Regions from separate parts of the Streptomyces sp. R-74717 genome, predicted to be linked through region 2. Evidence: riboswitches for the same ligand, from Rfam matches in the RefSeq annotation. Region 2 holds a riboswitch; the other holds the start of a gene.

Region 1 (3,679 bases), 2.6 Mb from region 2:
GGCGTCGAGGCCACCGACACGCATGTGGCCTTCCGTACGTACTCGCAGCACGACCTTGAGGCCGCCTTCGCCATCGGCCTCGACGCGTAGGTACGCCCCCCTATTACGGCGTAGCACTGCGGCGGGGGACGGGCACAGCCGAGCCCGTCCCCCGCCGCAGTGCTGCGCGCCCGTCAGAGCTGCGCTGCGCCCCGGTCCGGGACGCAGCGGCCGTCCTCGGTGCGGTACTTCCACCGGGCGCCCTTGCTCACCAGTTCCTTGACCGCGCGCACGAATCGCTCGATGTGCTCGTCCGGCGTACCGGCGCCGAAACTCACCCGGATCGCGTTGAGCGAGCCCTCGCCCGGCTCGGCCTCGGGCGCGCCGCACTCGCCGACTTCCTGCGGGTCGCTGCCCAGCAGGGTACGGACCAGCGGGTGGGCGCAGAACAGTCCGTCGCGGACCCCGATGCCGTACTCGGCGGAGAGCGCGGCCGCGAAGTGCGAGCTGTTCCAGCCCTCCACCACGAAGGAGATGACGCCGACCCGCGGGGCGTCGTCGCCGAACAGCGAGAGCACCTTGACCTCGGGGACCCCGGCGAGTCCGGCCCGGACCGCGGTGACGAGCTGCTGCTCCCGGGCGACCAGGTTGTCGAAGCCCGCCTCGGTCAGCGCCCTGCAGGCGGAGGCGATGGAGTACACGCCGATGACGTTGGGGGAACCGGCCTCGTGGCGGGCGGCGGTGGAGTGCCACTCGACGTCCACACCGCCGTCCGTGCGGCGGGCGACCTTGCGCGAGGCTCCGCCGCCGGCCAGGTAAGGCTCGGCGCCCTGCAGCCAGTCGGCCCGGCCCGCGAGCACACCCGAGCCGAACGGCGCGTACAGCTTGTGTCCGGAGAAGGCGACCCAGTCGACGTCCAGCTCTGCGATGTCGATGGGGTGGTGCGGGGCGAGCTGCGCGGCGTCCAGCACGATCCGGGCACCGTGCGCGTGCGCGGCGGCCGCCAGTTCCTTGACCGGCCACAGTTCGCCGGTGACGTTGGAGGCGCCGGTGACGCAGACCAGCGCAGGGCCGTAGGGGTCACGGTCGGCGAGTGCCCGCTCCAGCGTCTCGACGGCCTGGGCCGGGGTGCGCGGGGCGTTGAGGTAGGTCACCCGGGCGTCGCGCCACGGCAGCAGCGAGGCGTGGTGCTCGGTCTCGTACACGAAGACCTGACAGTCGGCGGGGACGACGGCGGCCAGCAGGTTGAGGGAGTCGGTGGTCGAGCGGGTGAAGATCACCTGGTCGCCCTCCCGCCGCCCACCACCGCCCTTGCCCGACCGGGCTTCGTCCGGACCCCCTTCAAGGCGGCAGCCGAGGAACTCCGCGACGGTCGCGCGGCTGTTCTCGAAGAGGTCCGTGGAGAGCTGCGAGAGGTACCCGGCGCCGCGGTGGACGCTGCCGTAGTACGGGGCGTACGCGGCGACGTCGTCCCAGACGCGCTGCAGGGCCGGGGCGCTGGCGGCGTAGTCGAGAGCGGCGTACGTGACTTCACCACCCGTGACCAACGGAACCGTTACATCCTTACCCAGAACCGGCAGAGGGGCACAAAGCGACTGATCGACGGCAGCGGTGAAGACAGACATGGCGAACTCCCTTAACAGGCAGGCGAATTGCATGCGCCGGCGGATACGCGGCAGCGCAGCAGGAAGTGAAAATGGGGGTGCGGAGGAGGGCCGGTAAGCCCTATCGCATTCGCTTGCTCACAAGAGACTCCCTAGGGACCAGGACCCCGGGGGCTGGCATTCACAGATGCCGAGGGGCCCGCGCTTGCCGCAGACCTCGCTGCCTACGGCCTGGTCTTCACCCGGGGCACCCCGCCACGGACGGAGGGTTGCCGGACAGCGGGCCGGGGCCGTAGTCGCTGTCACTCATGACCTGCCCAGCATCTTGCCATACGGGCGTCAACGCGCAAGGCGCAGTCCAAGATCTGGACCGCGCCCCGCGTCACATTCCGTCGGGTCAGGCGTTGCTGACCGCCACCCAGCGTTCCAGCGCCTGCCGGGCCGCCCCCGAGTCGATGGACTCGGCGGCCTTCGCGATCCCTGCGGCGAGCTGCTCGTTCAGCATGCCGTCCGTCGGGTCCAACGCGACCAGTGCCGCTGCCGAGTTGAGCAGCACGGCCTCCCGTACGGGGCCTTGCTCGCCGGCCAGCACCCGGCGGGCCACATCCGCGTTGTACGAGGCGTCGGCGCCGCGCAGCGCCTGTGCCGGCACCAGCTCCAGACCGACGTCGCGCGGGTCGAACGCCTCCTCGCGCACCGATCCGTCCCGGACCACCCAGACGCGCGAGGTCGCGGTGGTCGCCAGCTCGTCCAGGCCGTCGTCGCCGCGGAAGACCAGCGCCGAATTTCCGCGTTCGGCAAGGACACCGGCGACGATGGGCGCCATCCGCAGGTCGGCGACGCCGATGGCCTGGGAGCGGACGTTGGCCGGGTTGGTGAGCGGCCCGAGGATGTTGAACGTCGTCGGGGTGCCGAGCTCCTTGCGGGCCCTGGCGGCATAGCGCAGGGCAGGGTGGAACTTCACCGCGAAGCAGAAGGTGATGCCCGCCTCCTCGGCGACCTCGACGACCCGCTGCGCGCTGAGCTCCAGATTGACGCCGAGCTTCTCCAGCACATCGGAGGAACCGCTCGCCGACGAGGAGGCGCGGTTGCCGTGCTTGACGACCTTGGCGCCGGTACCCGCGATGACGATCGCCGACATCGTGGAAATGTTGACCGTCTTGGCGAGGTCGCCGCCGGTGCCGACGATGTCGACCGTGCGACCGGGTACGTGGATCGTGTTTGCGTGCTTGTACATCGCGCTCACCAGGCCGGACACCTCGTCGACCGTCTCGCCCTTGGCGCGCAGGGCCACCGCGAAACCGGCGATCTGCACATCGGTCGCCTCACCGCTCATGATGCGGTCCATCGCCCATGCGGTGTCGTCCGCGGTCAGGTTCTCGCCGCGCAGCAGCGGGTTCAGCACGCCGGGCCAGGAACGGTCCGCCACGCTGTCGCCGCCGACCGGGGTCACAACGTTCATGGTCCGCTCCTGGGGGTCCATAGCCGATAAAAGGGGTCGCCCCCCACCCTATCGAGCGCCAGGGACAGCGAAGAGCCCCGTCCATCGGATGGACGGGGCTCCTGCTGTGGCGATCAGTTCAGGCGATCAGTGGTGACCGTGGCCGCTGGTGATCTCCTTGTACTCCTCGACAGTGGGCTTGGCGATCTGGTTGTTCTCGCCGTAGTAGCCCTTGCTGAGCCTGGCCCGCAGCTTCTGCAGTGCGGGCACCTTGCGCTCGACACCGTTCTCGTCGACCGTCGGGCCGATCTCGACCGGCTCGTACTGCTCGTGCGCGGTGAGCGTGTGCAGCTGCTCGGGGCCGAGCGGCTCGTGGATCTCGACGAACTCACCGTGCGGCAGGCGCTTGATGATGCCGGACTCGCGCCCGTGCAGCACCTTCTCCTTGTCGCGGCGCTGGAGGCCGAGGCAGATCCGCCTGGTGACGACGAACGCGATGACCGGGCCTACGAAGATGAAGATCCGGACGAACCAGGAGATGGCGTTCAGCGACAGGTGGAAGTGCGTGGCCCACAGGTCGTTGGCACCACCGATGAAGACGACGACGTACTCGGTGATCCAGGCGACGCCGAAGGCCGTCCGGGTCGGGGCGTTG
Region 2 (3,679 bases):
TCGTCCAGGACGCGGGCGGCGATGCCCGGGTGGTTCTGCTCCAGGGACTCGATGACCTGGGAGAGGGTCGAGCCCTCGGCCGGGACCTCGGCCTGGCCGCCCGTGTAGGTGCGGAGGATGGTGGGGATGCGGACCTTGACGCTCATGAGGGGTGCCTTTCTTCGGTCTCGGGTGGTCAGCCGGCGGCGAGGCCGGCAGCGCGGAACGCGTCCAGGCTCGGGCGGATCGTCGCGGTCGCCTGCGAGGTGGCGGCCACCGCGTCGAGGGTCTTGAGGCCGTCACCGGTGTTGAGGACGACGGTGGTCAGCGTCGGGTCGAGCAGACCGGCCTCGATGAGCTTCTTCGTCACGCCGACCGTCACCCCGCCCGCCGTCTCCGCGAAGATGCCCTCGGTGCGCGCCAGCAGCTTGATCGCGTCGACGACCTGCTCGTCGTTGACGTCCTCGACCGCACCGCCGGTGCGGCGGGCGATGTCCAGGACGTACGGGCCGTCGGCCGGGTTGCCGATCGCCAGGGACTTGGCGATGGTGTTCGGCTTCTGGGGCCGCACGACGTCGTGACCGGCCTTGAAGGCGGTGGAGACCGGGGAGCAGCCCTCGGCCTGGGCACCGAAGATCTTGTACGGCCTGTCCTCGACGAGACCGAGCTTGATCAGCTCCTGCAGACCCTTGTCGATCTTCGTGAGCTGCGATCCGGATGCGATCGGGATGACGATCTGGTCGGGCAGCTGCCAGCCGAGCTGCTCGCAGATCTCGTACGCCAGGGTTTTGGAGCCCTCGCCGTAGTACGGGCGCAGATTGACGTTGACGAAGCCCCAGCCCTCGCCGAGCGGGTCGCCGATGAGTTCCGAGCAGAAGCGGTTGACGTCGTCGTAGTTGCCCTCGATGCCGACCAGCTCACCGCCGTACACCGCGGCCATGACGACCTTGCCCTGCTCCAGGTCGTGCGGGATGAACACGCAGGAGCGGAAGCCGGCGCGGGCGGCGGCGGCGCCCACCGCACCGGCGAGGTTGCCGGTGGAGGAGCAGGAGAGGGTGGTGAAACCGAAGGCGCGGGCGGCCTCGACGGCGATGGCGACGACGCGGTCCTTGAAGGAGTGCGTCGGGTTGCCGGAGTCGTCCTTGACGTACAGGCCGCCGGTGACGCCCAGCTCGCGGGCGAGGTTGTCGGCCTTGACCAGCTTGGTGAAACCGGGGTTGATGTTGGGCTTGTCGGCGACATCGGCGGGGACCGGCAGCAGCGGCGCGTAACGCCAGATGTTGTTGGGTCCGGCCTCGATGCGCTTCTTCAGCTCGTCGGGGGAGCCGCTCGGCAGGTCGTACGCCACTTCGAGCGGCCCGAAACAGGACGCGCAGGCGAAAATGGGGCCGAGCTCGAAACGCTCGCCGCACTCGCGGCAGGAAAGCGCCGCGGCGGGTCCGAGGTCGACAGCTTCGGCGGAAGAATCGGTGCTTACTGCAACCGTCTGCGTAGCCATGATGGCGAGGCCCTTTCTCCTCATCTTCCTCGCGACGCATTTCGCCACGAGACGGAATTGGCACCTTCCCCACCGTGACCTCGCGGTCGGCAGGAGGGTTGCCGGGACTTCAACGGGCCGTTCCCTCAGTCCCTCTGGATGAGCGCTGTGGCACTGGATCACCGATCCAGGCATTTATTGGCGGACTGACCCCGACATGCGACGGCCATCCGCGTTGTTCAAGACTGTAACCGAAGCACCGGAGAGTTGAGATAGTCGTCCGAACCGCGAGATGGATCACATACAGGGAGTATCGACCGTGCTGGAAGAGGTCGAACGCTGGCTGGCCAGGCGTTCCTGGTCGGCCGCCGACCGCCCGCTGGACCGCATCCTGGCCGCCAAGGCCAGGGACCCGCGCCGCGGGAGCGTGAGCGTCGTACTGCCCGCGCTGAACGAGGAGGCGACGGTCGGCCGGATCGTCGCGACGATCCGGCTCGAGCTGATGGAGAAGGTCCAGCTGGTCGACGAACTCGTGGTGATCGATTCCGGTTCCACGGACGCCACCGCGAAGGTGGCCCGGGAGGCCGGCGCCCGGGTGGTGCACCGGGACGAGATACTCCCCCGGATACCCGCCGTGCCCGGCAAGGGCGAGGTGCTGTGGCGATCGCTCCTGGTGACCGGCGGTGACATCGTCTGCTTCATCGACGCCGATCTGAAGGACTTCTCGGCGGACTTCGTCTCCGGCGTCGTCGGCCCACTGCTGACCGAACCGAACGTGCAGTTCGTGAAGGCGATGTACGACCGACCCTTCGGTGACACCACAGGTCAGGGGGGTCGCGTCACCGAACTGGTGGCCCGTCCGCTGCTCAATCTGCACTGGCCGCAGCTGGCCGGTTTCGTCCAGCCGCTGGGCGGGGAGTACGCCGTACGCCGCTCCCTCCTCGAACGGCTGCCCTTCCCCGTCGGCTACGGAGTGGAACTGGGCCTCCTGGTCGATGCGCTGCACACGGTGGGTCTGGACGCGCTGGCCCAGGTCGACGTAGGGGTGCGCAAACACCGCCACCAGGACGGGCAGGCGCTCGGCCGGATGGCGGCGACGATCTACCGGACCGCTCAGCTCCGGCTGTCCCGGGGGCACTTGGTGCGGCCTTCGCTCACCCAGTTCGAGCGCGGCGAGGACGGCTTCGTACCGCGCACCCATGCGGTGGACACCGAGGAGCGGCCCCCGATGCGCGAGATCGAGGAGTACGTTTCGCGCCGCGCGGCCTGACTTCGCACGTTTGGGCGGTTCGTGATCGGGCTAGATTCCGCAACATGGTCTCCGAGCACGAAGCCCAGTCCGCTGCCCAGGTCCTCGTTGCGTCCAACCGCGGCCCGGTGTCGTACACCCTCGCCACGGACGGATCGCTCGACGCGAAGCGCGGCGGCGGCGGGCTCGTCTCCGGGCTGAGCGCCGTCAAGGACAAGCTGTGGGTGTGCGCCGCGCTCGGTGACGGGGACCGGGAGGCGGTCCGGCGCGGGGTCGGTGAGCAGGGCGTACGGATGCTCGACATCGACGCGGCCGTCCACGCGGACGCGTACAACGGCATCGCGAACTCGGTGCTCTGGTTCGTCCACCACATGCTGTACCAGACGCCGCTGGAGCCTGTCTTCGACGCGGAGTTCCGGCGGCAGTGGGCGTCGTTCGAGACGTACAACCGGGCCTTCGCCGAGGCGCTCGCCGAGGAGGCGGGCCCGGGTGCGGCGGTGCTGGTGCAGGACTACCACCTGGCACTGGTGCCCGGCATGCTCCACGAGCTCCGCCCCGACCTGCGGATCGGCCACTTCTCGCACACCCCGTGGGCCCCCGTCGACTACTTCCGTCTGCTCCCCGACGACATCGCCGAGCAGCTGCTGCACGGCATGCTGGGCGCGGACCGGGCGGCCTTCCTGACCCGGCGCTGGGCGGACGCGTTCATCGGCTGCTGTACGGAGATCCTGGGCGGCACCGGCCGGACCAGGATCGGGGTGCACGGGCTCGGCGCGGACGCGGACTTCCTGCGCGGGCGCGCGCACGAGGCGGACGTCGACGAGCGGATGGCGGCGCTGCGGGAGCAGGTCGGCCCCGGCCGGAGGACGATCGTACGAGTGGACCGGACGGAACTGTCCAAGAACATCGTGCGCGGCCTGCTCGCGTACCGCGAGCTCCTCGAAGAGCGGCCGGGGTGGCGTGAGCGCGTCGTC

Evidence for each region. Region 2 has a riboswitch for S-adenosylmethionine ahead of thrC (threonine synthase). Riboswitches for the same ligand answer to the same signal wherever they lie in the genome.
Region 1: linked by a shared signal. The riboswitch ahead of NRF20_RS32430 (aminotransferase class V-fold PLP-dependent enzyme) and the one ahead of thrC (threonine synthase) in region 2 are both predicted to bind S-adenosylmethionine.

Annotation. Positions count from the first base shown of each region.
Region 1 covers NZ_CP102361.1:7,077,075-7,080,753, reverse strand. The annotation lists gene NRF20_RS32435 (Lrp/AsnC family transcriptional regulator) at 1-90, shown strand, start outside; gene NRF20_RS32430 (aminotransferase class V-fold PLP-dependent enzyme) at 174-1,604, opposite strand; SAM riboswitch class IV at 1,780-1,897, opposite strand; gene trpD (anthranilate phosphoribosyltransferase) at 1,981-3,045, opposite strand; gene NRF20_RS32420 (cytochrome bc complex cytochrome b subunit) at 3,172-3,679, opposite strand, start outside.
Region 2 covers NZ_CP102361.1:4,526,131-4,529,809, forward strand. The annotation lists gene NRF20_RS20530 (MoaD/ThiS family protein) at 1-146, opposite strand, end outside; gene thrC (threonine synthase) at 176-1,477, opposite strand; SAM riboswitch class I at 1,495-1,622, opposite strand; gene NRF20_RS20540 (glucosyl-3-phosphoglycerate synthase) at 1,776-2,726, shown strand; gene NRF20_RS20545 (trehalose-6-phosphate synthase) at 2,771-3,679, shown strand, end outside.